DNA from 2 places in the Cupriavidus sp. GW823-FHT06D04 genome. Region 2 is predicted to be linked to the other one. Evidence: predicted binding sites of a transcription regulator. Region 2 holds the regulator's gene; the other holds the start of a gene.
What was found. Region 2 encodes FliA, which starts transcription of late flagellar genes. Its sites were predicted from a motif close to CTAAAGTTTNNNNNNNNNNNGCCGNTA; they were not measured.
Positions count from the first base shown of each region.

Region 1: a site for FliA is predicted at 1,392-1,418, ahead of AC1Q7H_RS08260 (FliC/FljB family flagellin). Genes of this name have one in related genera too.

Region 1 covers NZ_JBXAHL010000004.1:58,561-73,614, forward strand. Annotated here, with positions in the region: gene AC1Q7H_RS08260 (FliC/FljB family flagellin) at 1-1,294, opposite strand, end outside; gene AC1Q7H_RS08265 (RNA chaperone Hfq) at 1,520-1,846, opposite strand; gene AC1Q7H_RS08270 (oxygenase MpaB family protein) at 2,592-3,548, opposite strand; gene AC1Q7H_RS08275 (hypothetical protein) at 3,784-4,032, shown strand; gene AC1Q7H_RS08280 (BON domain-containing protein) at 4,320-4,760, shown strand; gene ku (non-homologous end joining protein Ku) at 4,831-5,850, opposite strand; gene AC1Q7H_RS08290 (response regulator) at 6,065-8,074, opposite strand; gene AC1Q7H_RS08295 (hypothetical protein) at 8,386-8,781, opposite strand; gene ligD (DNA ligase D) at 8,926-11,664, opposite strand; gene AC1Q7H_RS08305 (SDR family oxidoreductase) at 11,920-12,927, shown strand; gene AC1Q7H_RS08310 (hybrid sensor histidine kinase/response regulator) at 13,117-15,054, shown strand, end outside.
Region 2 covers NZ_JBXAHL010000003.1:283,408-298,461, reverse strand. Annotated here, with positions in the region: gene flhF (flagellar biosynthesis GTPase FlhF) at 1-869, shown strand, start outside; gene AC1Q7H_RS07470 (MinD/ParA family ATP-binding protein) at 881-1,675, shown strand; gene AC1Q7H_RS07465 (RNA polymerase sigma factor FliA) at 1,772-2,488, shown strand; gene AC1Q7H_RS07460 (flagellar protein FlhE) at 2,488-2,925, shown strand; gene AC1Q7H_RS07455 (flagellar protein FlgN) at 2,953-3,414, opposite strand; gene flgM (flagellar biosynthesis anti-sigma factor FlgM) at 3,420-3,728, opposite strand; gene flgA (flagellar basal body P-ring formation chaperone FlgA) at 3,890-4,681, opposite strand; gene flgB (flagellar basal body rod protein FlgB) at 4,926-5,333, shown strand; gene flgC (flagellar basal body rod protein FlgC) at 5,358-5,765, shown strand; gene flgD (flagellar hook assembly protein FlgD) at 5,821-6,492, shown strand; gene flgE (flagellar hook protein FlgE) at 6,561-7,802, shown strand; gene AC1Q7H_RS07420 (flagellar basal body rod protein FlgF) at 7,829-8,572, shown strand; gene flgG (flagellar basal-body rod protein FlgG) at 8,627-9,412, shown strand; gene flgH (flagellar basal body L-ring protein FlgH) at 9,424-10,122, shown strand; gene AC1Q7H_RS07405 (flagellar basal body P-ring protein FlgI) at 10,106-11,275, shown strand; gene flgJ (flagellar assembly peptidoglycan hydrolase FlgJ) at 11,278-12,321, shown strand; partial or broken gene AC1Q7H_RS07395 (IS110 family RNA-guided transposase) at 12,631-13,586, shown strand; gene flgK (flagellar hook-associated protein FlgK) at 13,843-15,054, shown strand, end outside.

The sequences.
Region 1 (15,054 bases), on a different contig from region 2:
ACAGCACGCCTTGGGTGGTCTGGTTGGCTTGCGCCAGGACCGACGTACCAGCCTGTTGCAGGATGTTCGCGCGGGTCATGTTCGACACTTCCGTTGCGTAGTCAGCGTCCTGGATGCGCGAGCGCGACGAGGACAGGTTGGTCACGGTGGTGCCCAGGTTCGAGATGACGGAGTCAAAACGGTTCTGGACTGCACCCAGCGAGCTGCGCAGGTCGTCGACTTGCTTCAGCGCGGCGTCGATCTTCTTCAGCGCGTTGCCGGTGGGAACGCCCGTGAATTCGGCCGTGGGGGTGGCGCCGCTCAGGGAGATCGTGCCAACGGCCACGTTGAGCGTGGGGGCTGCACCGCCGTCGACCAGCGTATTGGCAGCGACGTAGTTCTTGCCCTGCACGGTGACGTAGCCCGTGGCAGCGCCTGTAGCATCGTTGGCAACGCGCACCAGTTGGTCTTGCAGCGTGACGGCGGCGCTGATGCCATTGGCGGTGTCGTCGAACGCAACATCGGCTTCGTTGAGCTTCACGGCCCCGGTGGTACGGTCGACCGAAGCGGCAAAGTAGTCGTCACCAGCCTTCACGACGAACTGGCCCGAGTTCGCACCGGCAGCCGTCTTGACTTCGTGCAGTTCGAGGTCCGCTGCGGCGAAGGTCTTGCCGGTTGCGGCGTTGATCTTGGTGACGTCGCCTGCAGCGAAGCTCACGTTGAACGAACCGGTACCAGCGGCAGCGTTGATCGTGGTGATCTTCGGGCCAACGTCCAGCGAGTTCTTGGCCACCGAGAAGCCGCTCAGGCCCAGCGTGGTCCTGTCGATCTGCTTCAGATCGATGGAGATGGTTTCGCCGTCGTTGGCGCCAACCTGGACGGACAGCTTGTTGCTGCCGGCCAGAACCTTGACGCCGTTGAAGTCGGTCTGTTGCGACGTACGGTCGATTTCAGACAGGCGCTGGTTGATTTCATCCTGAATCGACTTCAGGTCAGACGACGAGTTCGAACCCGTGGCCGCCTGGACCGACAGTTCACGAATACGTTGCAGGTTGTTGTTGACTTCGGTCAGCGCGCCTTCCGTCGTTTGTGCCAGCGAGATGCCGTCGTTGGCGTTGCGCTGGGCTTGCGTCAGGCCGCGGATGTTCGAGGTAAAGCGGTTGGCGATGGCCTGGCCGGCGGCGTCGTCCTTGGCGCTGTTGATGCGCAGGCCCGACGACAGGCGCTGGATCGCCGTGTTCAGCGACGATTGCGACGTGTTCATGTTGTTCTGAGTCATCAGAGACAACGAATTGGTGTTAATGACTTGCGCCATGGTACGACTCCTATATGCAAAGTTTTGGGCATTCCGGCTAGTGCCGTAACGTTGGCGGCCTGCTTTGCAGGGCGTAGAGTGCCTCCGTTGCTTGGGTTATCGACCGGGCAAGGGAAAGGTTTAGAGTGATCTCCGCGATAGTTTCGCGGGGTGCCGGCAGGGCGGGCGGAGGCCCGGCGCGGCAGGGGGCGCCGGAGCGGGAAGGCGTGTGGGGCGGGCGTTGGCCTAGCGGCGCTTGCGGGTGCGGGGGATGTAGATCGGCAGGAAGTCCGGCGCCGGGGCCGGATCCGGTGCCACCACCGGCGCGTCCGGCGCATTGGCCAGCGTGACCAGGCAGATGGCCCGCTTGTAGACCACCGTGGGCCGGATGTCGTCCGGCTGCCGGCCAAGCAGCACCACGTAGTCGTCGGACGCCAGCACGAGGCCCTGCAGTCGCGCGCCGTTGGACAGGTGGACTATCACAGGCGCCTGGCTGGTGCTGTACGCTGCAAATTGCTGGTGCTGCAGTTGCTTTCGGCTCGGTGACCTGGGCCGGGTTTCCTTCTTCTTCACAACGACTCCGGAAGAGCCCACTAGGGTTCTGGCGGCTGATAATGGTCCGTTGGCCGGCGGCTTGGGGTGCGGCGCGGCCAGGGCGGCAGGGGAAACATCCGCTCTCGGTAGCTGCGGCGTCGCCGGTTGGTGCTGCCAGAAGAGAAGGGGAATACTTCGGGGCTGAGAGTAACAAAGTTCTACAAGCGTTGACGAACCGCGCGCCAATTCGGATCTAGAGTCTTTGCTCTATAAAATGTGTTGCTCTCGAAGCTTGGATATTGTAACAGATTGTGCGCTGCCGCATGCTGCGGCGAGGGATGCAGGCCGGCAGGCCCGGTGTGGACGGGGCCCGTGAGGAAATTGCCAGCCCATGCGAAAAATGCCCTGATGTAGCGTCAGGGCCCAAATTATCAAAAGTGCGCAAACGATCTCATATCGTCATGAGGGAATCCCCTGATAGAAGCGGGATTTACACCTCATGTAAGCGCGTTTATATTCTTGGCAAGAGCCTTTCGGCTCGAGCAGTCCTGGAAAGCCTACGAGCACCCCGCGCGTAGGCTTCTTTTTTGCCTGCGTCGTTTGAATCGCGCTCTGTGGCGCTGTGGCTGGTGCGGCTGGTAAATCCGACCGGCCGTTCGGAATGCCGAGGCAGATTTAACGCCACTTTCGCGGCGCGCAATCCTCCGAAATGCGAGGGTTTTTGCCGCCAATTCTCATTTCCCTTCAAGAAGTGTCCGCTGAACGCCGATAGCCGGCGCGGCCCTCAGCCGGCCGTGGTGGCGGTGCCGCGGGCCACGCGCCGCCGTGCACGCGCTGCCAGGCCGGCGCCCAGCACCCAGCGAAGCGCCGGTGCCAGCACATGCATGCCCGCGAGTGCGGCCGGGCGCCGTATCGAAGGGCCGTCCAGATCGAGCTGGTGCCGTGCCCACGGCGGCAGGAGGGCGATGCCGCCGTGGGCCATGATGCGCACCGCCGGCTGCAGCAGCGGGTTGGCCACCGGCATCTTCCGCACCAACCGCACCACTTCGCTGGTGCGTTCGCTGGCCAGCAGCGCAGGCCGCATGGCCTCAAGGTAGGCCGTGACTTCGGCGCGCGAGCGCGGCACGTCGGCCGCGCCCAGCATCTCGGCGATGCGCGCGACCTCGTCGTAGTAGCGATCCTGCTCGGCGCTGCTCAGTGGCCCGACATAGCGCAGGTAGCCAGCCAGGAAGCTCGAGACCTCGGCCACGTGCACCCACGTCAGCAACGCCGGATCGGAGGCTGCATAGTGCCGCCCGTCCGGAGCCACGCCAATCACGCCGGCATGGATGCGCCGTACGCGCCCGATCAGCGCCATGGCATCGGCACGGCTGCCGTAGGTGGTGCCGGCGATGAACTGCGCGGTGCGCCCCAGGCGCCCCTGCATGTCGGTGCGAAAGCTGGAGTGGTCCCAGACCCCGGCCAGCGCCAGCGGATGCAGCGTCTGCAGCAGCAGCGCGCTGACGCCGCCCGCGAGCATTGCCGGAAAGTCGGCGTGCACGCGCCAGCAGACCGCGTCGGGCCCGAACAGGCCGGGATCGCCCGGTGGGTTGTCGTAGTCGAGGGTCAGGCCGGAATTGCTGCGGGTCAGCGCGCGCACGTGCGCGCCAGCGCGCTCACGCAGCCTGGTGGAGAGATGGTTCAGCGGCCCGCGTCCTGGCTGCGCAGGGCGGCCGGCGGCGGGGTCGGTAAAGCTGGACAAGGCCGGTGGTGCCTGGATGGGGAAGTCAGGGCCAGCATACACGGGATGCGGGACGATGTGCGCGCGGTCATGCCGGTGCGCTTGCCGCAAAAAGGGCCGGAGCCCCCTTGCGGGAGTCCCGGCCTGCCAATCTCCGGCGTATGCCCCTGCGGCCGCACCGCATGTTGCTGCCGCACATACCCGGAAAGCTGCCTGTTGTCGTGGCTGTCGCTGGTTACGGCTGGCGTTGTCCGCCTTGCTGGCCACCCTGGCCGCTTTGCTGGCCGCTGCGTTGGCCACTTTGCTGGCCCGGTTGCGAGCTGCCGCGATCCTGCTGCTGTTGTTGGTCCTGCTTGCGGTCCTGGTTACCCATTTGACCGCCGCCTTGTTGTTGTCCCGGCTGTTGCTGGCTGCCGCGTTGGCCAGATTGTTCCTGCTGCTTCTGATCCTGCGGCTTCTGGCCCGACTGCGATTGACCCGGCTGTTGCTGCTGTCCCATTGCTAGCTCCTTGACGCGGCGAACTGCCGCGTTCCCTGATTCGCAATCGCCGTGCCAAGCATGGAAGGACCCGGGTGCCGCCGGCATCGGCCTGTAGCGCGCGATGCAGCACACCGTGCGGCGGGCGCTTTTACAACGGGCGGCCCGATTTACACACCCTGGGTCCCGTCAGGGACGCCTGGCGCGGCCTGGCCGGCAGGTATGGAGCTTGCTGAAAAATGGCTTACCAGTGGTTCCGCGTGCCAGGCAAGGCACGGCAGCGGATGCGCTGGTGACCCGAACAGGAGGCAGCCATGCGTTTTTCCCGAATCCCCGCGCGCACGGTGCGGATGGTCTGTGTTGCTGCGGCGCTGGCGGCGGCCGGCAGCGCGCTGGCGCTCGACAAGAGCGGCCTGATCTTGGTTGCGGCGGACAATACCCCTGCGGCGCCCGTCAATTCCGCGCCGGGCATGCCCGGCCGTGCCGACCCTGACCGGGGCGCCGCCTCGGACATGAGCGTCGACAAGACCAAGCGCGCCGTCGAGGACAGCGCCATCACCACCAAGATCAAGACCAAGCTGCTCACGACCAAGGACCTCAAGTCCACCGCCATCCATGTGAAGACCCAGCAGGGCACGGTCGACGTGAGCGGCACGGTGCCGAGCCAGCAGCAGCACGACATGGCGCTGGACGCGATCCGCAGCGTCGAGGGCGTGACGTCGGTCAATGACAACCTGAAGGTGTCGTCGCGCTGAGACATTGCTCCCTCTCCTGCAAGCGGGAGAGGGAGAACCCCATCGGGATTTGGCGAACCGCAGCGCCGGCCTAAGCCGCGTGCTTCCTGCGCGTAGTGCCTGCACTCTTGCGCGCGGCCGGCGCGTGCGACTCGCGCTTGGCCGGTGCGCGCTTGGTCTTGGCGGCAGTGCTGGCGCCCTTGGCAGGCGGGGTCGCAGCCCGCTTTGCAGCGGGCTGCTTACTGGCGGCGGCATGCCGCGCAGGGGTCTTGCGGCGCGCGGGCGCGGCGCCTTCCTTGTCTTCCTTGCCGCGCTGGCCCAGGCTCTGGCGCAGCAGCGCCACCATGTCGATGACCTTGGCGCCCTGGCGCGGCGCTTCTTCCTCTGCCGCAGGCGGGGTCAGCTGGTGGGTCTTGCCGGAATCGATCTTTTCTTCGATGCGCGCCATCAGGTCGTCACGATAGCTGTCGCGGTACTGTTCCGGCTCCCAGTCTTCGCTCATGTCGTCGACCAGCTTGGTGGCCATCTCGATCTCGCGCGCGTGCGCGCCGGTGGGTTTGCCGGTGGCTGCCTTGGGCAGGCGCAGTTCAGAGATGGGCAGCACCTCGTCGGCAAAGCGCATAGTGTTGAGCACCAGCGCGTCGCCGTGCACCAGCATCGCGGCCAGGTGCTGGCGGGCGCGCAGCACCACCAGCGCCAGCGCGGCACGCCCGGTGCGGCGCATGGTTTCATGCAGCAGCGCGTAGCCGCGCTCGCCGCGCTTGTCGGGCTCGAGGTAGTAGGGCGTATCGAAGTAGTACGGCGGGATGCTCTGCGCGTCGACAAAGCTGACGATATCCACCGTCTGCGTGGCCTCGACATTGGCCTGGCGGAAGTCTTCCTCGTTCAGCAGCACGTATTCGTCCTTGGCGTACTGGTAGCCCTTGACGATATGTTCCTTGTCGACCGGCTTGCCGGTGCTCTTGTTGATGCGCTGGTAGCCCACCGGCGCCATGTCGCGCACGTCCAGCAGGTCCAGGTCCAGCGTCTGGCTGCGCGACGCGGGCCGCAATACCACCGGGATGTTGACCAGGCCAAAGGTTATGGCGCCTTTCCAGATGATGCGTGACACGTGACGGCTCCTTTGCCAACCGCACGGGCACGTTGCGGCGGCGGTGGCGGCAGATCGCCCGGAGGCGGGTCTGCCACCGGCTCGGGCGGGCCCGGCGGAGGCTCCGGCGGCGGGGTTTCAGGCTTGCGCTGCGGGATGTCGGGGTCGGGCGTGGTATGCACGGAGCTTCCTTGTTCAAGGGTGGACGGGATCGGCGGCTGGCATTGGCATCGCGCTAGGGGTGGCCCGCGCTGAGGTCGTCCAGCAGCCGTGTCAGCGCGTCCAGGTCGGCCGGCTTGACCAGATGCTGGTCGAAGCCCGCTTCCAGCGCGCGGCGGCGGTCCTCTGGCTGGCCGAAGCCTGTCAGCGCCACCAGCGTGGCGCCGCGCATCTCGGGCAGCGCGCGCAGCCGGCGCGCGGTCTCGAAGCCGTCCATGGCGGGCATGCCCAGGTCAAGCAGCACTACCTCCGGACGGGCGTCGGTGGCGCACGCCAGCGCGCTGGGGCCGTCGGCGGCGGTCACCACCGTATGGCCGAGCGTCTGCAGCGTCATCATCATGGCTTCGAGCGCGTCAGGGTTGTCGTCCACCACCATGATCCGGCGCGGCACGCCGCGGTGCGGCGCAGCGCGGCCGGAGCCTGGGTGCCACTTCTGCCACGGCTCCAGTGGCAGCGTCACCGTGAAGGTGCTGCCCTGTCCGGGGCCGGGGCTGTCGGCGCGGATGGTGCCGCCATGCAGGCGCACCAGCTTTTGCACCAGCGTCAGGCCGATACCGGGTCCGTCCTGCTGGAACGCGCTGCGCGGCGACTCTGGCTCGGTGCCGTCGTCATGCGGGGCCAGCGGATCGAACAGCTGCCGCTGAAGCGCCTCTGACAGGCCGGCGCCGTTGTCGCGCACGCGCACGCTGACGCGGCCACCGGACGCGGCATCGGGCACAGTGTCCGCCGCGCTGTCTTCAAGACTGGCATCGACGGCGATCTGGCCGCCGGCGGGCGTATAGGCTGCGGCGTTCTGCAACAGGTTGCTGAAGATCTGCGTCAGGCGCACCAGGTCGCCCCGTACCGGCAGGGGCTGCTCGGGCAGCGACAGGCGCAGCGTATGGCCGCAGGCCTCCATCGTGGGGCGCACGGCTTCCACCGCGGTACTGAGCGCGGTGCGCAGTTCCACCAGCTCCTCGCGCAGCGTGATGCGGCCCTGGTTGAAGCGCGAGATGTCGAGCAGCTCATCCACCAGCCGCGTTAGGTGGTGCAGCTGCCGGCCGATGATGTCGCGCGCACGGAACATGTCCTCGCGCGACGGCGAAAGCTGCTGCAACAGGTCCGCGGCGCTGCGCAGCGGCGCCAGCGGATTGCGCAGTTCATGCGCCAGCATGGCCAGGAACTGGTCCTTGCGCCGTTCCTCGTCGTGCAGCGCGCGTTCGGCGCGGTTTTGCAGCGTCACGTCCTGGCAGGTGCCGGCAATGCGCGACGGCGGCGCGCCGGCCTCGGCCGGCGGGCCTTCCGCGCTGCGCACCGGAAACGCCTGCGCGCGGATATCGCGCAGCTCGCCGTCCGGGCGCGTCAGGCGGAACTCGATGTCCAGCCTGCCGTCGCCCAGCATGCTGGCAAAGGCCGCTTCCACGCGCGCACGGTCGGCCGGGGCCACGCGCTCCAGGCAGCGGCGCGGCGCTTGCACCAGCTGCTCGGGTGTATGGCCGCACAAGGCGGTGAGCGAGGGGCTGGCGAACAGCAGGCGGGGCTCTGCCGGGTCGAGGATCCACACCACGTCGGCCAGCGATTCGGCAAGCTGGCGGAACATGTCTTCATGCGCATGCAGTGCCCGCGAAGTGCGGTGATAGGCGTCCTCAGCACCGCGCAGCCGCAGCAGCGCCTGGATCCTCGACAACACCTCGTCCGGCTCCGCAGGCTCGACCAGGTGGCCGTCGGCGCCGCAGTTCAGCAGCTCTGCGCGCTGGCGCGATTGCGCCAGCCCCGGCGAGGTCAGCAGCACCAGCGTGTGCGCGGTCTGTGGATCGGCCTTGAGCAGCCGGCAGACTTCCAGCCCGCTGATATCGGGCAGGCGTGCTGCCAGCAGCACCAGCACGGGCGCATGCTGTCGCACCAGCGACAGCGCCGAATGGCCGGTGGCGGCCTCGATCACGGAATACCCGCCGCGGTGGAGGATGCGGCTCTTGACATAGCGCGGCCCCTCGCGGTCATCGACATTCAGGATCAGCGGGGCCGGGTTGGCGACGTGCGGCTTCATGGCATCACGCTGACAGGCGCTTGCGCGCCGGCGCGGAGGGTTGCTCGGGAGCAAGGCCTAGGATGGTCCGCGGCTCCGTGTAAAACCGCGCCGGCCGCGCCGCACCGCTTGCAAGCTTTGCCGCGCCGGCGCGGCTGCCGGTTGTAGTTATTACATGCGTGCAGAAGTCGTCCATCGCCGTTCCCCCTTTTGCATCGGTACGCCTGCGGTCTGTGCCAGGCTGTTGCGCTGGTAGTGGCAAGAGACGTGCCGGGCAGGCGTCGCCCGGCACGCAGCGCGGCAAATGAACTGCGTGGCATGCGCTGCGCGCTTCAGTGGCGGGCCGCCTCGCCGCCATGCGCTTCCGCGCTGGGGGAGGTGCCGCCATGCGGTCCGGTTGAGCCGGTCGCTTCGGCAGCCTTCTGCGGGATCTTGCCGGGCTCGGTGGCGCTGCTACTGGCGGCGCCCTTGCCAAAGCGCGCGGCGATCCGGTCCTGGACCTGGCCCAATGCCTCGGCCTGCTGTTTGGCCGCTTCGGCTTCCTTGGTCTTCTTGGTTTCGGCGGCCTGCTGCTGCTCGGGCGTTGGCGCCGGCAAGCGTGCCTGCACCGGGCTGGCGGCGAAGGACAGCATTGCGCAGGAAACCAGCAGGTGACGCAAGGCGCGCTGGTTGCGTGGCGCGGCGGTGGCGGCTCGAATCTTCGCGGCGATCCTGAGTTGGCTCATCATCACGTCTCCATGTCGTCGCTGCACTGGCAGCAGTGCAACGCGGCGCACGCGGCGGGTGCGCCGGGCCGTGTGCCAATACCGGGATGCGGCAAGAAATGTGCCGCTTGGCGTTAGCTGCGGAATCCGGCAGAACGGGCGGGATGGCTAGCCGGTGCGAGCCAGTCGCGCAGCGGCGCGCGTGATCGCCTGCCGGGTGTCGGCGTAGTCCGCCCATGGGTCGTCGGCGGCCAGGGCGTCGAGCCTTGGGCCCGCATTGGCGACGGTCCACTGCGCCGCGCCTTGCAGGGTATCGAGTTCTTCCCACCACACCGGCATCGACACGCCCAGCCCCGGGCGTGCCCGCGCCGAGAATGCCGCCGCTGTGGAGGCACCGACGCCATTGCGCAGGTAATCGATGAAAATCTTGCCAACGCGGTTGCGTGGCCCGCTCTTGGCCACGAAGCGCTGCGGAATGGTCTTGGCGACATGGCGCACCACGTCATGCGCGAACGCCTTCACCTCGTCCCAGCCCGCGCGCGGCGTGATCGGCACCACCACGTGCAGCCCCTTGCCGCCGCTGGTCTTCAGGAAGCTGGCGAGGCCGAGTTCATCGAGCAGCGCCTTCATCAGCGTGGCGGCTTCCTGCATTTGTGCCCAGGGCACGCCTTCGCCCGGGTCCAGGTCGAAGACGATCCGGTTGGGGCGGTCGATGCTGCGTTTGCTGGCGTTCCAGGTGTGGAACTCCACCACGTTGAGCTGTGCCGCGGACACCAGCGCTTCGGCTGACGCGATTTCCAGCAGCGCGGGATGCCCGGGCCACAGGCCCGGATCAAGCACGTTGAGGCCGTCCACCCGCAGCGTGTCGCCATGGCGCTGGAAGAACTGCTCGCCGCCCACGCCCGACGGCGCGCGCACCATCGCGATCGGACGCCCGCGCAGGTGCGGCAACATCAGTGGTGCGGCGCGTTCGTAGTAGCGCACCAGGTCGCCCTTGGTCAGGCCGGATGCTGTGTCGATGACGCGCCCGGCATGGCTGATCGCGACTTTGCCGCCGGCGGCGGTTGCACGCTTTGCGGCGGTGCCGGCCTTCGGCTGTGTCCCGGTGTGCTTTGCTGCTTTTGGCGCCGGCTTGCCCTTGGCTGCCGGCGTTGCCGGCCGCTCCACCGACACCGCGCGCGCGGGCTTGTCGGTGCGCAGGCCGTGGAAGACGGCATGGCGCACGCGGCCTTCGCGGGTCCAGCTGCCGAACGAGACTTCGGCCACCAGCTTTGGCCGCACCCAGTGCCCTTTCACGCCTGCCGGCACGCTCTCAAAAGGCGCGGAGTCGGTGCGCAACGCGTCCAGTTGCGTGCGCAGCGCAGCCAGGGTGCGCGTGTCGAAGCCGGTGCCGACATTGCCCGCGTAGCGCAGCCGCCCGCCGCTGTCGTGCACGCCAAGCAGCAATGAGCCGATGCCGGCGCGGCTGCCCTTCGGGTCGGTGAAACCCGCCACCACGAACTCCTGGCGCAAGGTGCATTTCAGCTTGATCCACGTATTGGTGCGCGCGCTGACATAGCTGGCGTCGGCGCGCTTGCCGATCACGCCTTCAAGCTTCATGCGGCAGGCTGCCTCTAGCATGTCGGCAGGGCTGGCCTCGAAGTCCTCGCTGAACTGCAGGCGCGGCGAGGTGTTGTGCGCGAAGATCCGGCGCAGCAGGGCGCGGCGCTCCACCAGCGGCACCTTGCGCAGGTCATGGCCGGCAAAGTAGGGCAGGTCGAACACGAAGTACTGGATGGCCTCGACGCGCGCGGTATCGAAGGCGTTCTGCAGCGCCTGGAAGTCGGTCGCGCCATGCTTGTCGAGCACCACGATCTCGCCATCGAGCCAGCCGTCGGGCAGGCCCAGGGTGCCGACGTCGCGCGCCAGCGCACGCAGCTTGCTGGTCCAGTCGTGGCCCTGGCGCGTGAACAGGCGCACATCCTTGCCGTCGATGCGGGCCAGTAGCCGGTAGCCGTCGAACTTGATCTCGTAATGCCAGGCCTGCGCGTCCGACGGAGGCTGTTCCACCAGCGTGGCCAGCTGCGGCGCCAGCGCCAGCGGCAAGGCCGCGCGCGGCGCGCCGCGCGGCGGCTTCAGGGACCTCGCCGTGCTGCGCGCATCTGGTGCGGCTTCGTCAGGCGGCTGGGCGGTCTTTGCGCGCTTTGCCGCAGGCTTGCGCTGCGTGCCGCCCAGCACGCTGTCCGGCAAGGCCTCGACCACGTCGAACTCCGATGCCGGCACGGCGGTCTCGTCGCGCTCCTTGATCAGCAGCCAGGCGTCCTGCTCCTTCTGCCGGCTGCCGTGCATGCGCACCAGGGTCCAGTGGCCGTGCAGCTTTTCACCGCGCAGCTCGAACTTCAGCTTGCCGGCGCGGTAGCCGGCCTCGGCATCGCCCACCGGCAACCAGGTGCCGCGGTCCCAGACGATGACCGTGCCGGCACCGTAGTGGCCGGCCGGGATCACGCCCTCGAAGCCGGCGTAGTCCAGCGGGTGGTCCTCGCCATGGATGGCCATGCGCTTGTCGGCAGGGTCCAGGCTCGGGCCCTTGGGCACGGCCCAGCTTTTCAGCGTGCCGCCAAGCTCAAGGCGAAAGTCATAGTGCAGCCGACGCGCCGCGTGCTTCTGGATCACGAAGGACAGTTCGCTGGCGCGCGTGCGCGGCTGGCCGCGGGTGCGCGCGGCGCCGCCGGCGGGCTCCGGCGTGGCGCCGAAGTCGCGCATGCGGCGGTATTTATCGAGTGCGGCGGGGGCCTTGGCGGCTGGCGCGCCGCGTGCCGCCGGGCGCGCCGTGCTGGCGCGCTTGCCCGTATGCTTGCCGGCGCCTTTTGCTAAGGCGCGGCGTTTGCCTGGATCCTGTGGCGCTGTCGGTCGCGTGGTCTTGGCCATGGCTGTCGCCGGTTACGTGGGATGTATCCAGCTTAGGCAGCACATGCCGCCGCTGAAATCGGCGCCCGTCCTACAGTGCCCTGTGGCAGCCCCATGCGCGCGCCGCGCATGTGCTTCTTACCGGGCGTTGTAAATCTGCGGCGGCTAGCCTGTCGTGGCGCCGCCACCCAGGGCCGCGCCGGACAGGAACGCTCCTTGCGACTCCCCAGCGGCATGCCCGGCACCGTGCCGGGCCTCCCCGAGGAGGAAGCGGCGATGAAACCAACCCTGAAGAACATTGGCTCGCAGGTCATCGTCCTGACCGGTGCCAGCAGCGGCGTGGGCCTCGTGACGGCGCGCAAGGCGGCGCAGCAGGGCGCACGGCTGGTGCTGGTGGCGCGCAGCGAGGGTTCGCTGCACCAGCTGGCCGAAGAGTTGCGAGAGCATGGCAATGAAGTCATCACCGTGGTGGCCGATGTCGGCAAGCATGAAGAGGTTGGCAAGGTGGCGCAGGCTGCCATCGAGCGCTTCGGTGGCTTCGATACCTGGATCAACAACGCCGGCGTGACCATCTTCGGGCGCCATTGCGATGTGCCGCTGGAAGACCAGCGGCGGCTGTTCGATACCAACTACTGGGGCACCGTGCATGGCTCGCTGGCGGCGGCCGCGCATCTGCGCGAGCACGGCGGCGCCATCATCAACATGGGCAGCGAGGCGGCGGACGGCCCGCTGCCGCTGCAGAGCGCCTACGCGGCCTCGCAGCACGCGATCAAGGGCTTTACGGATTCGCTGCGGCTGGAACTGGAGCAGGAGCAGGCGCCGGTCAGCGTGACGCTGATCAAGCCTGCCGGACTGGAAACGCCGCTGGCGATGCACGCCAAGAATTTCCTCGATGTCGAGCCGCGCCTGCCGCCGCCGCTGTATGACCCGGCGCTGGCCGCTGACGCAATCCTGTTTGCCGCCGCGAACCCGCGCCGCGAGCTCTTCGTCGGTGCGGCCGCCAAGGCGTTCTCGGCCGCGGCGTACCATGCGCCGCACACCTTCGACCGCTTCATGCGCCGCTTCATGGGCCGCGCGCAACAGACGCACCACCCCGCGGGTCCGCTCGAGGACAACGCGCTGTATGGCAGCGGAAGCGGCCTGCAGGAACGGAGCGGCAGCCACAACGCGCTGCAATCCTGCCCCTACACCACTACGGCGCGCCACCCGATGCTGGCCACTGCACTGGTGGTGGGCGCCTCAGCCGCGGTTGCCGCGGTGTACCAGTTGCGGCACAAGCGCTAAGGTCTGTTCCCATATGGAACAGACCCTGCTGTCCGGTGCCGCGCACATTGGTGGCGCATGGGCCGCGAACACCTATCATTGACTCGAATGCCCGCATTTGCGGGCATTCGGCCCTCCGCCTCGCGGCGCCGCCAGGCCGCCCGCGCACGGGGCCTGCTGGCTTCACCCCATCACACAGAAGGTGTGCTCATGTCCGAGCCGCGAGCGGCAAAAGGTGTCCGTGCGTCACCCGTCGGCGAGCCGGACGGCACCAGGGTGGACGATGCCGGCGTCCCGCTGGCGGCACGGTACGGGCGCCTGCTCGACGCGGTGGAAGACTGCGCCGTGTTCGAGACCGATGCGCGCGGGTGCATTGCAATGTGGCCGAATGCCGCGCGGCGCGTGTTCGGCTACAGCGCCGGGGAAATCACCGGCCGTCACTTTTCCTGCCTGCATCGCCCTGAAGATGTCGCTGCCGGCCTGCCGCAGCAATGGCTGCAGGCGGCCGCACTTGGCGGCAGCGCGCGCGACCAGGGCTGGCGCGTGCGGCGCGACGGCAGCCTGCTGCAGGCGTCCTGCCGCATGCGGGCCATTGGCGCGACCGACGAGCCGGGCGCGGCGCTCAAGCATGCCGATGCCTTGTCCGGAGAGTCCGCAGCGGGCCAGGCCACCGGCTTTATCGTGTCGTGCCGCGACATTACCGTGCAGCAGGCCGCATCCGAGCACGCCGGGCTGGCCGATACCCGGCTGCGCCTGCTGGCCGAAAACCTGCCCGGCACCGCGGTGTGCGACCTTGACCTGGACGGCACCATCCGCACCTGGAACGTCGGCGCGCAGGCCCTGGCCGGCTACGCCGAGGCCGAAGCAGTCGGCCAGCCGCTGGCACTGCTCTATTCCCGCCAGGATGCCGCCGCGGGGCGCGACCGCGCGGCGCTGGAAGCCGCGCACGCCTGCGGCCAGTGGGCCGGCGACGAGCGCGTGGCACGCAAGGACGGCTCGGTGGTGCGTTGCCATACGCGCATGGTGCTGGTGCGCGACGCCGCCGGCTGCCCGACCAGCCTGCTGTGGACTGCCCGCGACCTGAGCGATGCGCTGCGGCTGGAAACGCTTGAGGCCGGCAACCGCCGGCTGCAATCGTTCCTGGCCATCCTGGCGCATGAACTGCGCAATCCGCTGGCGGCGGTGCGCAACGCGGTGGAAGTGATCGCGCTGACCCCGGATGCCGACACGCGCGTGGGCCGCTGCGCGGGGATCATCGACCGCCAGCTGCATCAACTGGAGCGGCTGGTGAATGACCTGCTCGACGTGGGCCGCGTGACCGCCGGCAAGCTGAAGATGGAACTGACGCCAACCTCGTACAACGACGTGGTGACCACCAGCATCGAAGCAATCCGCCCGGCGCTGGAGGCGGCCGGCCAGCAGCTCGTGGTGGCGCTGCCGGCAAGCTCGCCTTACGTGCGCGCCGATGCCGCGCGGCTGGGGCAGGTGCTGCTGAACCTGCTCAGCAACGCGGTCAAGTACACCCCGCGCGGCGGCACCGTCAGCGTGCACGTGAGCGTGGAGCCAGCGCGCGTGATCACCGCCGTGTCGGATACCGGCCGGGGTCTCGCGCCGGCGGCGCTGGACCGCATCTTCAACCTGTTCGCGCAGGAGGGCGACGCCGACAGCCGCAGCGGCCTGGGCATCGGGCTGGCACTGGCCAAGGCCGTGGTGGAGGCGCACGGCGGCGCGATCCAGGCCGACAGCGGTGGCGCGGGCAAGGGCAGCACCTTCACCGTGATCCTGCCGCGCGCCACCGCCCGCCGGCGCGAGGCCGCCACGCCGCCGCGGGGGCCGGTGCCGCGACGGCGCGTGCTGGTGGTGGACGACAATGCCGATTCAGCCGACAGCATGGCCGAGCTGCTGGGCCTGCTCGGCCATGAGGCGCGCGCGGCCCATGGCGGCCAGCAGGCACTGGACATGGTCGCCGAATTCCGCCCGGATTGCGTGCTGCTCGACCTGGAGATGCCCGAAATGTCGGGCTTTGACGTCCTGCCGGCATTGCGCCAGGCGTGCGGCCCGCGCTCGGTGCAGTTCCTGGCGCTGACCGGGCGCTGCACTGCTGAACACCAGCGGCGCAGCGAACTGGCCGGCTTCCATGCGTACCTG
Region 2 (15,054 bases):
TGCAGCACACGCTGTGGTTCGCCGACCGCGACGGCATGCCGCTGGCCGCCACCGTGACCTCGACCGGCCGTGCCGGCCAACCGCTGGGCGAAGCCGAGTCCGATGCCGCCAGCCTGCGCGCCGCCATGAGCGCCGCGCGCAAGGTGGTCAACCTGATTGATGCCATACCGTCCGCCGCCATGCTGGCACGCTGGCAGCAGGCCGGCGAGCGCTGGGTGGCCAGCGCTCGCAAGACCGCGCGCGTAGTCAGCGCCGGCGCCGCCTGGAAGCTCGATGCGCTGGCCGACACGCTGACCTTCCACGCCGTCGGCGAGGACACCGTGCGCGAGCGTGAAGCCGTGCGCTGGCTGGCCAGCGCCGAAGTGCGCGTACCGGACAGCCCGGTGCGCGGCAAGGGCACCCCCGAAGGCGGCATCGATGCCTGCCTGGTGGTGGCCCGCCTGGCCGACCGCGCCACCGGCGAACTGCTGGATACCCGTTACCTGCTGTGCGACCCGGCGCTGGCGCAGGAGGCCGCGCAGGTGGCGCGCTGGGCCTTGTGGACCGACGCAGCCGATGCGCGCCTGCGCACGCTGCGCCACGCCATCGACCACTTCGCCCAGGACGCCGAAAGCGGCCACGCCGCCGGCGCTGCGCTGGCCGCGCTGCAACTGGGCCTCTCGGTGCTGCGCCTGGAACACGCGCCGACCGCGGCCGCGCCCGCCTTCCTCGCGCGCCTGGCTGGCCGCACGGCGCGCCAGGGCGCGCCGGTGCCGGGCACGGTGCTCAATGAAGGCATGGGCCGCATGCTGGCATTGCTCGACGTGCTGGAAAACTATCCGGGCCGCGGCACCGCCGTGTCCGCTGAAGCCATGGAGGTCCTGCAGTGAGCGCCCTCGCCATGGACCAGGCCGAGAGCCTGCGCCGGATGCTGGCGCCGCGCACGACGCGCCGTATCGCCGTGGTCGCCAGCGAAGGCGGTGCCGGCGCGACCACCGTGGCCCTGGGCTTATCGCACGCGCTGGCCATGCAGGGCGAACGCGTGCTGCTGGTCGACGAAGACGCTGCCGCGGCGCGCGCCACGCGGCTGTCCGGCGCCAGGCCCGCCGGCACCCTGGCCGATGTCAGCGCAGGCCGCCTGCCGCTGGAAGCTGCTGCAGGCACCGGTCCCGGTGGCGTGCTGTCGGTACTGCCGGCTGGCCGGCCTGTGCCGGGCAGCGCCTTGTCGGCTGCTGCCGCGAGTGGCTTTCGCAGCGTGCTGGTGGATGCCGGCGTCGATGCCGACGGCGCGCTGTCGCCGCTCGCGGGCGGCGCGCACAATGTGCTGATCGTAATGCGGCCTGAGCTCGCGTCGATCACCGCCGCCTACGCCTGCATCAAGCGCCTGCATCACCTGTATGCCTGGCGCCAGTTCCACCTGATCGTCAACATGGCGGCGAGCGAGGCCACGGTGCAGGCAATCCTGCGCAATCTAGCGCGCACGGCCAGCCAGTACCTGGGCGTCGAGGCGTTGTGCGCGGGCTGGTTGCCATCCGACCCGCTAGTGGCGCGCGGCGTGCAACTGGGGCGCTGCGTGGTCGAGGCGTTTCCGGCGGCGCCGGCCACCACCGCGCTGCGCCGCACCGCCGGCGGCATCGGCGCCTGGCCGCTGCGCGCGGACGCGTCCGCCCCCGTGCCCGCAGCCGCAATGGCGTGAGCCTGCCAGTCATGCCATCTCACCGAACCAGACCCTGAGCCAGCCCCCGCCCACGTTGTGGCGGTCCAGCAATCCAGCATTCACGAGAATTGCACCATGTACACGATCCAGGGAAAGCTCGAACAGGCCGATGTGGTCAAGGCGCATGCACAGCTGGTGCGCCGCATCGCTCTGCAACTGGCCGCCAGGCTGCCTGCCAGCGTGCAGATCGACGACCTGATCCAGGCCGGCATGATCGGCCTGCTGGATGCCGCCAAGCGCTATGAAGACACCCACGGCGCGCGCTTTGAGACCTATGCCAGCCAGCGCATCCGCGGCGCCATGCTTGACGAGGTGCGCGCCAACGACTGGCAGTCGCGCAGCCTGCGCCAGTTCACCCGGCGCATCGAGCGCACGCAGCGAGGGCTGGAGCAGAAGCTCGGGCGCGCGCCGGTCGACTCCGAAGTGGCCGAGGCCATGGAGATGGCGCTGGACGAATACCAGTTGCTGCTCAATGAGGTCTATGGTTGCCAGCTACTGCACTACGAGGATTTCGAGCGCTCCGGCGAAGAAGACTTCCTGGACCGGCACCTTGGCGGCAGCGATGACGGCAACCCGCTGACCGTGCTGATGGAAAGCGGCATGCGCGAGGCGCTGATCCGCGCCATCGACCGGCTGCCCGAGCGCGAGAAGCTGGTGCTGTCGCTGTGCTACGACCAGGAGCTGAACCTGCGCGAGATCGGCGCGGTGCTCGATGTGACCGAGTCGCGCGTGTGCCAGATCCGCGGCCAGGCGATCACGCGGCTGCGCAACCAGTTGCGCGGCTTGCTGTGATGCAGAGGATGGGCCGCGCCGCGCGCGGCGCTTGCTGCCTGCTGGCTGCCGTATCGGCCTGCGCCTGGGCCGCCATCGAGGGCGGCACCCGCCATGCCTGGACCGGATCGGTCAACGGGCCGGCACTCTACGGCCGCGGACAGCGTGCTGTGTCGCCGCCGATCCTGCCCATCGGCGTCTTGCCGCAGTCAGAAGGGGTCATCACGTCGGTGCGCTGGCGCTACAGCTTCGCCAAAACCCCACCCCTGGAACTGCAAGCCTATCTCTGCAATGCCCAGCGCTGCGTGCTGCTGCCGCAGGCGGAAGGCAAGACCGATGCGTTCTTCGGGGATGATGCCACCAAGGGCTTTGTATTCGCGTTCCGGGTGCCGGGGCAGGGTAGCCTGGTGCCGGTGCTGCAGGGGCGCAGCAATGAGTTGGTGGTGGGGTTTCGGTAGGAAAGAACGGAACATCAGGCGATAGCTTCAACCCGCTGCCAGACTCACCCCACCCGCTCCAGCCGCAGCCTTCCCATCCTTCCCATACAACCCCGCATCCCCGCCACTATGCTGGCGCAGCGCCTGGATGGCTTCGCGGGTGAAGTCGAGGTGGGCGTTGACGACGGCGCCGTTCAGGGCGTTGCCGTCGCGCGCGGTGCGGGCGGCGAAGATCAGCTGGCGCCAGGCGTCGGCCACGGCCGGGTCGACCTGGCGGCCGAGCAGCTGGCCTTCGGGGCCGGCGCGCAGGCCCAGCGTGCCCATCTGGGCTTCGCGGGCCTTGAGCTGGCGGGACAGGGCCTGGCCCAGTTCAACCTTGCGCGTCAGCAGTCCGCTCAGGGACTGGAAGTCGCCCCGCTTGAGGGCGTCGCGCTCTTCGGCGAGGAGTTGGCCGAAGGCCTGGATGCCTTCGGTTTCGCGCTGCAGGGACTGGATCAGGCTCTGGTTCATTTGGGCTAGCGGGGTTCGGCCTGGCCAAGCTCGCGCAGGGTCGCGAGCAGGCCGTCGGCAATCTTGCCCGGGTCGATCCTGATCCGGCCCTCGGCGATGGCCTGGCGGATCTCTTCGACCTTGGCGGTGTCGATATCGTCGTCCGTGGGCTGCATCAGGCGGGCGCTGATGTCGCGTACCTGGGCGGCCAGCGGGCTGACGCTCAGGCCGGCGGACGGCGCCGCGGCGCTGGCCGGCGCGGCCTGGGGCCGGGCGGCGGCGTCGCCCGCGGGGGCGTCGGCGGGCCGGGACGAGGCGGTGTGGTTGATCTTCACGGGGCGTTCCTTGCTGGTTTCCTATGGCATTACGGTCGCGCCGGCGAATTCTTTAGGGCGCTCGCCCCGATTTCGACGCGCAGCGGTTTCGGCGGCATTTTCGCATGCCGCTTGCCACGGGTTTCCAGTCTTTTGGCCACGATCAAGGCACTTACGGTGGGCTACTGCAGCACCACGGTGTCGCCGCTGCGTACCAGCCCGTTGACCACCTGGCCGCTGCGCAGGCGTACCTGCACGGTGTTGCCGGTGGCGGCATCGGCCAGCACCTTGCCTTCGCTGGTGATCTGGAAGGCATCGCCCTCCACGGCCACGGTGACGGTCTGGCCCTGGCGCACGGCGATGCCCTTGCGCAGCAGGTCGGCGCGTATCGGCGAGCCCGCGGCAATACGGTTGGCGGTGACCGCGCCGGCAAGCTGCGCCGGATCGGTGATCACCGCGCGTGGCAGCGTGCCCAGGTCGCCCTGGCGGACTTCGATATCGGCCTGGCTGACCGGCTCGCCCGGGCCCAGCGCGCGTGCGGCGACGTAGTAATCAGTCAGCACCGACACGCGCGCCTGCATGTAGCGCACCCACGGCCGCTCGCCGCCGCAGCGCACGCCGACGGAGACGCGGCCCCACGTCGACGTGCCGGCGGGCAGGAACGGGTCGGGCGCAAGGCAATCCGGCGCGCGGCCGCCCGAAGGCGGCGCCACCTGCACGCTGACCTTGCCCGGCAGGCCGGCGGTCTGCTGCAGCAGGAAGCGTTCGACGGCAACGCGCGCGGGGTCTTCGGCAAAGGGGCTGGCAGCGGGGTTGCCTGCATAAGCAGCCTGCTGCTGGCCGTGCGCGGCCGGCGCCTGCATGGCGACGGGCATGACCTGCGCCGGCGCGGCACCGGCGGCGGCCGGCCCAAGCAGGCAGGCCGCCAGCAGGGCTTGCGCCAGGCTGCGGGCGTTGCGGCGATTCTGTTTCATCTGGACTTCCCGGCAAGGACGGCACGGCATGGATGGCATGCCTGGCGCACCGCCCCGTGACTGGCCGCGCGCCCGTTTACATCTGTCATCGGGGTCCCATTGTAGGCAGCCCCTCGCGCGAGGGCAGGCCGAAATGCATGGATTTCCCGTCCTTATTCATCCGATTGGCGTGACAGGTCGCCGCCTAAGATGGCAACCCTGAAGAAGGTCGTTCGCTCCGTTCATGTGAGCAGGGAGATGCCAGATGATTGACAGACTCGACGCGGCACTACGTTTCCAGCAGGAAGCGCTGAGCCTGCGCAACCAGCGGCAGTCGGTGATTGCCTCCAACATCGCGCACGCGGACACGCCCGGCTACAAGGCGCGCGACTTTGATTTTTCCAGCACGCTGGCGCAGAGCGTCGAACGCGGCCACCGCAATGAAGGCATGTCGCTGTCCACCACCTCGATACGCCATCTGCCCGCGCAGGCCCCGGGGCGCGAGGAATTCGACCTGGCCTACCGCATCCCGCTGCAGTCCAGCGTCGACGGCAACACCGTGGAAATGGATACCGAGCGCGTGGCCTTTGCCGACAACGCCGTGCACTTCGAGTCCGGCCTGACGGTGATGAATTCGAAGATCAAGACCATGCTGGCCGCGATCCAGCAATAAATCGAGCAGTAAGGGAGAGAGCGCATGCCGGCAATGAACATCTTCGACGTCGCGGGCTCGGCCATGGCCGCGCAGTCGCAGCGCATGAACGTGACCGCCTCCAACCTGGCCAATGCCGACAGCGTGGTCAGCCCCGACGGCCAGGCCTATCGCGCCAAGCAGGTCGTGTTCGGCATGGCGCCCACGCCGGGGCAGACGGACATCGGCGGCGTGCAGGTGCGAGGCGTGTCGGAAGACCCGTCGCCGCCGCGCATGGTGCACAACCCTACGCACCCCATGGCCAATGCCCAGGGCTATGTGGTGATGCCCAACGTCAACCCGGTGGAAGAGATGGTCAACATGATCTCGGCCTCGCGCTCCTACCAGGCCAACGTGGAAGTGCTCAACACCGCCAAGAACATGATGCTCAAGACGCTGACGATCGGCCAGTGACAAGCCCCGGCCTGTATCGGCAACGCCTCCACCCGCACGCAGACAACGAACCGACATGACAACCACCTCCGCGGTAGGCAGCAACAGCAACACCCAGGGTATCAACGATGCCCTCAAGAGCGGCAGCGCCAGTGCGTCCGAGCTGCAGAACAACTTCCTGACCATGCTCGTTACGCAGATGAACAACCAGGACCCGCTCAACCCGATGGACAACGCGCAGCTGACCTCGCAGCTGGCGCAGATCAGCACGGTCAGCGGCATGCAGACCATGAACGCCACCCTGTCGCAGTTGCTGTCGCAGGTCAGCGCCAGCCGCGCCATGGACTCCGCGGCGCTGATCGGCCATACCGTGATGGTGCCGGGCAAGCAGGTGTCGGTGGCAGGCGGCGTACCGGGCAAGTTTGGCCTGGACCTACCGTCGACCGCGGATGCGGTCACCGTCGACGTGCTCGACAAGGACGGCAACGTGGTGCGCACCATCGACATGAAGGGGCAGACCGCGGGCGTGCACAACGTCGCATGGGACGGCAAGAACAACGCCGGCGCGGCCGTGGCCGACGGCGACTACACCTTCAAGGTGACCGCCACCGCCAACGGCACCTCGGTGCAGCCGGTGGCGCTGGTCTACGGCAAGGTCCAGAGCATCAGCGGCGACGCCAGCGGCGTGCTGGTGGACCTGGGCGACGGACAGACCGCGAACGTCGACGACGTACGGCGCATTCTCTAAAACGCAGGTGCCGGCAGCGCACAGGCGCCGGCCGGCTTCAATGACAGCCTAGTCAAAAGGAAGCAATCATGGGTTTCGGTCAAGGGGTAAGCGGCCTGAACGCCGCCGCGTCCAATCTGGACGTGATTGGCAACAACATCGCCAATGCCAACACGGTTGGCTACAAGCAATCGGCCGCGCAGTTTGCCGACATCTACGCGGGCACCAAGATCGGCCTGGGCGTGCGCGTGAACTCGGTGGTGCAGTCCTTCAACCAGGGCAATATCGAAGCCTCCGGGCGTGCGCTGGACGTGGCCATCACCAACGGCAACGGCTTCTTCCGCCTGACCAGCCCGGAAGGCGCGGTCTACTACTCGCGCAACGGCCAGTTCCAGCGCCAGGAAGACGGCCGCATCACCAATATGCAGGGCCTGCAGGTGACCGGCTATCCCGCCGGCGTGGCCGGCGGTGCCGGTGTGCAGCCGCAGCCGCTGGTGGTCAGCAACGCGCAGATGGAGCCCAAGGCCACCAGCAACATCACGGCCAAGTTCCAGCTGGATTCGCGCAGCAAGGTGCCGGCCAACCCGTTCCCGACGGCAGCCGTGCCGCCGGCGACGACGCCCGCGCCCGACAGCAGCATGTTCAACTACAGCACGGCGATCAACGTCTATGACTCGCTGGGCAACAAGCAGCAGCTGATGGCGTACTTCGCCAAGTCAGGGGGCGCGCCCACTGTTGGCGGCGGCACTGACTGGAAGATGTATGTCACCGACGTCAACGGCAACCCGGTCGGCGGCGCACCGCTCACGCTCGCGTTCGACAACGCCGGCGCGCTGAAGTCGCCCGCGGCCAATGCCGTGACCCTGACCCAGCCGGCCGCCAACGGCGCGCAGGCCATGACGATGGCGCTGGACCTGACCGGCACCACCCAGTTCGGCGCCGACAACGACGTCAAGCAGCTCAGCCAGAACGGCTACACCTCGGGCAGCCTGCTGGGCTTCTCGGTCAATGGCGACGGCACCATCACCGGCAGCTATTCCAACGAGCAGACCAAGCCGCTCGGCCAGATCGTGATGGCCGCATTCGGCAACGTCGAAGGCCTGAAGCCGGAGGGCGACAACGTGTGGTCGGCCACCGGTGCCTCCGGCCAGGCGCTGGTCGGTACGGCCGGCGGCAGCATGGGCACGCTGCGCTCCAATGCGGTGGAAGCTTCCAACGTGGACCTGTCCGGCCAGCTGGTCAACCTGATCGTTGCGCAGCGCAACTACCAGGCCAATGCGCAGACCATCAAGGCGCAGGACACGGTCATGCAGACCCTGGTCAACCTGTGACCGCCACGCTGAGCTGAGCCGCCGCCATGGACCGCATGATCTACACTGCCCTGTCGGGCGCCAAGCAGATACTCGACCAGCAAGCAGCGGTATCGAACAACCTCGCCAACGTCTCCACGCCGGCCTTCCGCGCGCAGGTCAACCTGTACCGCGCGGTGCCGGTGGTGGGGCCGGAGGCGGGGACGCGCGCCTTTACGCTGGCCTCGACCCCCGGCGCCGACATGCGCGCCGGTCCGCTGACCTACACCGGCCGCACGCTGGATGTAGCGCTGCAGGGCAATGGCTGGCTGGTGGTGCAGGCACCGGACGGCACCGAGGCCTACACCCGTGCCGGCGCGCTGCAGGTGGCGCAGGACGGCCAGGTGCAGACCATCTCCGGCCTGCCGGTGATGGGCGACGGCGGTCCGCTGGCGGTGCCGCCAGGCTCGCAGGTAACCATCGGCACCGACGGCACCATCACCGCGCGCGGCCCCGGCGAAGCCTCCGCCGGCCTGGCGCCGGTGGGCCGGCTGCGCGTGGTCAACCCGCCCAACGACGCCATCGCGCGCGGCGATGACGGCCTGTTCCGCCTGCGCCCCGGCGCCCAGCCGCTGGAGGCCGATCCCACTGTGCGCGTGATCTCGGGCGCTCTGGAAGGCAGCAACGTCAACCCGACCGAAGCCATGGTCGAGATGATTGCCAATGCCCGCCGCTTCGAGATGCAGATGAAGATGATCCAGGGCGCCGACGGCAACGAGCAGCGCGCCAACCAGCTGCTCTCGACCAACTGACCTGAATGACTGACCGGCACGGCGCGCCGTGCCAGGACCAACGCAAGGACCACCATGATCCGCTCTCTCTGGATTGCCAAGACCGGCCTCGATGCGCAGCAGACGCAGATGGACGTGATCTCGAACAACCTGGCCAACGTGTCGACCAACGGCTTCAAGCGCGGCCGCGCGGTGTTCGAGGAACTGATGTACCAGACCATCCGCCAGCCCGGCGCGCTGTCGTCGGACCAGACCACGCTGCCTTCCGGCATGCAGCTGGGCACCGGCGTGCGCCCCGTGGCCACCGAGCGCATCCACACCCAGGGCAACCCGCAGCAGACCGGCAATGCCAAGGACGTGGCCATCCTGGGCCAGGGCTTCTTCCAGGTGGCGCTGCCCGACGGCACCACCGCATACACGCGCGACGGCTCGTTCCAGGTGGACCAGAACGGCCAGCTGGTGACCTCCAGCGGCTTCGTGATCCAGCCCGCCATCACCATTCCGGCCAATACGCTGTCGATGACCATCGCGCGCGACGGCACCGTGTCGGTGACGCAGCCGGGCTCCAGCGCCAACGTGCAGGTGGGGCAGCTGCAGCTGGCCACCTTCATGAACCCAGCCGGCCTGGAAAGCATGGGCGAGAACCTGTACGTGCAGACCGATGCCTCGGGCGCGCCCAACACCACCGTGCCGGGCCTGAACGGCGCTGGCGTGGTGCAGCAGAACTACGTGGAAGCGTCCAACGTGAACGTGGTGGAAGAACTGGTCAGCATGATCCAGACGCAGCGCGCGTATGAGATCAACAGCAAGGCCGTGCAGGCATCCGACCAGATGCTGCAGCGCCTGTCGCAACTGGGTTGATTGGTGTGAACATGGCCACCTTGCTTTCCCGCCTAGGCGCGCATGCGCTGGTTTGCCTGGCCGGCGTGGCAATGCTGGCCAGCGGCGGCTGCGCGCTGATGCCGCGCGAGCCGCTGGTGCAACTGCCCACCACCGCGCGCGCAGAGCCGCGGCCGATGGGCCCGGCTTCCGGCTCGATCTACCAGTCGTCCTACGCCGGCAACCCGCTGTTCGAGGACCGGCGTCCGCGCAATGTGGGCGACATCCTGACGATCCTGATCACGGAGAACGTCAACGCCAGCAAGAATTCCGGCACCAATGCCAGCCGCACCGGCAACACCGCGCTGGCGTTCGACGCCGTGCCGCGCGCGCTCAGCGGCCTGTTCAACAGCAGCAGCAACGCCAGCATCAACGGCGCCAACACCATGAAGGCCAGCGGCGGCGCCAGCGCGGCCAATACCTTCAACGGCACCATCACCGTGACCGTGCTGGAGGTGCTGACCAACGGCAACCTGGTGGTCTCCGGCGAAAAGCAGATGGCCATCAACCAGGGCGCCGAGTTCATCCGCTTCTCCGGCGTGGTCAATCCGCGCACGATCACCGGCGACAACGCCGTGCTGTCGACGCAGGTCGCCGATGCGCGCATCGAATACACCGCCAAGGGCGTGATCGACGAAGCGCAGAACATGGGCTGGCTGCAGCGCTTCTTCCTCAATGTTTCTCCGTTCTGACCGCGCCATGTCCGCTCCCATGCTCGCCCGTTTTCTGTCCCGCCTGCTGCGCCTGAGCGTGATCAGCCTGGCGCTGGGCGTGGCCTTCGGAGCCTTTGCCACCGTTGCCAAGGCCGAACGCCTGAAGAACCTGGCCACGTTCCAGGGCGTGCGCGAGAACCCGCTGGTGGGCTACGGCCTGGTGGTCGGCCTGGACAACACCGGCGACCAGACCATGCAGACGCCGTTCACCACGCAGAGCCTGACCAACATGCTCTCGCAGCTGGGGATCACGCTGCCGGCCGGCAAGAACATGCAGCTCAAGAACGTGGCGGCGGTGATGGTGACCGCCTCGCTGCCCGCGTTCGCGCAGCCCGGCAGCCAGCTGGACATCGTGGTGTCGTCGATGGGCAATGCCAAGAGCCTGCGCGGCGGCACGCTGCTGATGACCCCGCTCAAGGGCGCCGACGGCCAGGTCTATGCCATCGCCCAGGGCAATATGCTGGTGGGCGGCGCGGGGGCGTCGGCCAACGGCAGCAAGGTTCAGATCAACCAGCTGGCGGTGGGGCGCATCGCCAACGGCGCGATCGTGGAGCGCGCGGTGGCGCCGTTCCAGCCAGATGGCGGCGTGCTCAACCTGGAACTGAAGGATACCGATTTCGGCACCGCCGAGCGCGTGGTGGAAGCCATCAACCGCTCCATGGGCGGCGGCGTTGCCGCGGCGCTGGACGGGCGCGTGGTGCAGGTGCGTGCGCCGGCGTCGGCGGCCGCGCGCGTGGGCTTCCTGGCCCGCATAGAGAACATCGACGTGACCCCGGCCAAGGCCGCGGCCAAGGTGATCCTGAACGCCCGCACCGGCTCCATCGTGATGAACCAGGCCGTGACCGTGGAAGACTGTGCGGTCGCGCACGGCAACCTGTCGGTGGTGATCAACACGCAACCCGTGATCAGCCAGCCCGCGCCATTTAGCGAAGGGCGGACGGTGGTGGCGCCGGTGTCGCAGATCGACATGAAGCAGCAGGGCGGCTCGCTGCAGATCGTCAAGGCGGGCGCCTCGCTGGCCGCCGTGGTCAAGGGGCTGAACGCGCTGGGCGCAACTCCGGCCGACCTGCAGACCATCCTGGAAGCCATGCGCGCGGCCGGGGCGCTGCGTGCCGAGCTGGAAGTGATCTGACCATGAACACGGCACGACCCCCGCAGGCGGCGGAGCTGACGCAGCGCTTCGCGCTGGACACGCAGGGCTTCGAGGCGCTCAAGCACAGCGCGCGCGGCGGCGCCGACGCCAATACGCTGCAAGCCGTCGCCAAGCAGTTCGAGGCGGTGTTCACGCAGATGGTGCTCAAGAGCATGCGCGATGCCACGCCGCAGGACGGCCTCTTCGACAACGAGCAGAGCAAGCTCTATATGTCGATGATGGACCAGCAGCTTGCGCAGCAGATGTCGTCGCGCGGGATCGGCCTGGCCGATGTGATGGTGCGCCAGCTGGCGCGTGCCACGGGCACGGCGATGCCGGCCGGCATGAGCGCCATGAGCCCGGCCGAGTCAGGCAAGGCGGCCGATGCCGAGATGGCAAGGCTGCTCGACAGCCGCGGCGCCGGGGCGGTCCCGGCCGACGCCGGCGAGCAGGCCGACCTGCCGGCGCTCGGTACCATCGTGCCGGGGCAGAACTGGAATCCCACGGCCGGCCTGCGCCAGTACCAGCCGCAGTGGTACGCGGACCGCGGCCAGGGTGAGGACAAGCTGGGACGGCTGCCGGACGACGCGCCGGCCCACGTCAGCGCCTTTGTCGCCCGCATGGCCGGACCCGCGGAAGCCGCCGCGCGCGCCAGCGGCGTGCCGGCGCGGCTGATCGTAGGCCAGGCCGCGCTGGAATCCGGCTGGGGCCAGCGCGAGATCACGCACGCCGACGGCTCTACCACCTTCAATGTCTTCGGCATCAAGGCCGGCGCCAGCTGGAAGGGGCGCGTGGCGGAGATCACCACCACGGAATATGTCGACGGGCAGCCGCAGAAGGTGCGGGCGAAGTTCCGTGCCTATGGCTCGTATGACGAGGCCTGTGCCGACTATGCCCGCCTGCTGACGAACAACCCGCGTTACGCGGGCGTGGTCAGCGCGGCGTCTGCTGAAGAGGCGGCGCATGGCCTGCAGCGCGCGGGCTATGCCACCGATCCGGCGTACGGGCACAAGCTGGTGAAGATCATGAAGAAGGTGGCGGCCTGAGGGCAGGGGTGTTGCCCTAGCGCCGGCCGTAGCTGACACCGTATGGTCGCGGCACCCCTCTCCCGCCTGGCGGGAGAGGGGTGGGGGAGAGGGCAGGAGCGTCCCTTGCAAGAGAGGATATCGCGAGGCACAGGCCTACCCTCTCCCCCGGCCCCTCTCCCGCAAGCGGGAGAGATGGTATGAACACCGCCGCCCTTCGGGGCTAGCGTAGGCACTCGGCCGGAAATGCAAAGGGGCTCTCGCTTGACCGACGGCATCGATGTGCCAAGGTGAAAGTTCGACCAATCACTTGAGGTAAGGAGAGCCCGAATGAATGCTACGACATACGGACTGGATATTGCAAAGTCGGTTTTCCAGATGTATTGGGTAGACCCCTCCACTGGCCAGATCCATAACCAACGCTTCTCCCAGCCCCGGCTGATTCAGTTTCTGTCCAACTGTCCGGCCGGTCACTTTGCCCTGGAAGCTTGCGGCGGCTCACACTGGTGGGCGCGCAAGATCCAAAGTTTGGGGATCAAGCCACCATGCTCAATCCGCGCTATGTCCGCTCGTTCGTACGCACCAACAAGACTGATGCTGCCGATGCGCGTGCCATATGGACGGCTGCACTCCAACCGGGGATGCCCGGCGTGCCGGTAAAGACTGAGGCCCAGCAGGCTCTGCTGGGCTTGCACCGGATTCGCTCCGAGCTGGTCGACACGCGTACACGGCGAGTCAATCAGCTTCGCGGATTGCTGGGCGAATTCGGGCTGCACTTCACCGCAGGTCGCCACGCCGGGTTGGCCGAAATACGCGCCCGTCGGGAAGAAATTGAGAACGCCGTGCCGCCTGTGCTGTGGTCGGCCTTGGCCCGGCAACTGGATGAAATCCGGCGTGAGGATGAGCAAATCCTGGAAATAGAGCGCGAGATCGCCAACTGGCTGCGCAGCCATCCCGCGGGGCAGACCGTCGAAGAGATTCCGGGCATTGGTCCGATTACCGCCTCGGCCCTGGTGGCGACCATGGGCTCTGCCCAAGCCTTCCGCTCAGGCAGAGCCTTCGCGGCAAGCTTGGGTCTGGTGCCAAGACAGTCGGGCTCTGGCGGCAAAGTACAGTTGGGCGGGATCAGCAAACGGGGCGACCCATACCTGCGGCGCCTGCTCATCCATGGGGCTCGCATCGTGCTGACCCGATCCAGAAAACGGCCGGCCTGGGCTGAAGCCCTGCTGGCACGTCGCCCCACCCCATTGGGCCACCAAGCCCGCCATGAGAGATTAGGACGTTCCTAGCTACTTCCATCGAGGCCGCGGTCATATCACCGCACAAGGCCGGATATAAGACCGCAGCCGATACCTAACACGTCAAAACACTTAACCCAAACCTTGGCATCCGGGCGGTGTTCATATAAGGGGAGCAAACCTGCAGGATCTGGAGAACGCCACTTCCACACCTAAAGTCCCGCCCCCAACCAGCCGATAACTTCCACATCCACCACCGCCGGCCCTCGCCGCGGCAGTCCCATCCATCCGGGGTCAGAGCACAATGTCTCTCTTCAGTATTGGTCTTTCCGGCCTGAACACCGCGCAGAACGCGCTGACGACGACCGGCCACAACTTTGCCAATTCGGCGACCGAAGGCTATTCGCGCCAGAACACCATCGTGGCCTCGGCCGGCGGCCAGTACACCAGCCAGGGTTTCTATGGCTTCGGCTCCAACACCACCACGGTGATCCGCGTCTATGACGAGTTCCTGACCGGCCAGCTGCGCGGCGCCACCTCGGCCAGCGCATCGCTGGCGGCGTACTCGGACCAGATCGCCCAGATCGACAACCTGCTCGCCGACCAGAAGGGCGGCCTGGCGCCGCTGATGCAGAAGTTCTTCGCGGCGGTGCAGGCCGTGGCCGACACCCCCGCCGATCCGGCAGCGCGCCAGGGCATGCTATCGGCCGGACAGGCGCTGGTGGGGCAGGTGCGCTCGGCCAGCAACTACTTCAAGCAGCTGCAAGCGGGCGTCAATGAGCAGGTCGGCACCGCCGTCACGCAGGTCAACGCGTATACCAAGCAGATTGCCAACCTGAACCAGGAAATCACCCGCCTGAAGGCTGCCTCCGGCGGCCAGCCGCCCAACGATCTGCTGGACCAGCGCGACCAGGCCGTGGCGGAGCTGACCAAGCTGGTCGGCGCCAAGGTGGTGGTGCAGGACAGCGGCACCTACAACGTCTTCGTCGGTAACGGCCAGCCGCTGGTGATGGGCAATGACGCGTACGCGCTGAAGGCGGTTGCCTCGGCGGCCGATCCCAACCGTACCGTGGTGGCCTATACCCTGCCCAACGGCAATGTGTTCGAGAGCGAGCCGGGCGCGATCACCGGCGGCTCGCTGGGCGGCCTGCTGCAGTTCCGCACCGAATCCCTGGACGCGGCGCAGAGCGCCATCGGCCGGCTGTCGCTGGCGATCGGCCAGAGCTTCAATGCGCAGCACGAGCTGGGCATTGACCTGAACGGCGCCATTGGCACCGACATGTTTGCACTGGGTGGTGCCACCGCCATCCCCAACGCCAACAACACCGTGAAAACCACGGTGGCAACGGCCAAGATCGCCAATGCCTCGGCCCTGACCACCAGCGACTACAAGCTGCAGTTCGACGGCACCAACTACACGCTGACGCGCCTCTCCGACAACCAGCAAGTGGTCGCGCCGGTGCCCGCCGGCGGCGCCAGCTATCCGCTGCAGTTCAGCGCCGACGGCTTCACCGTC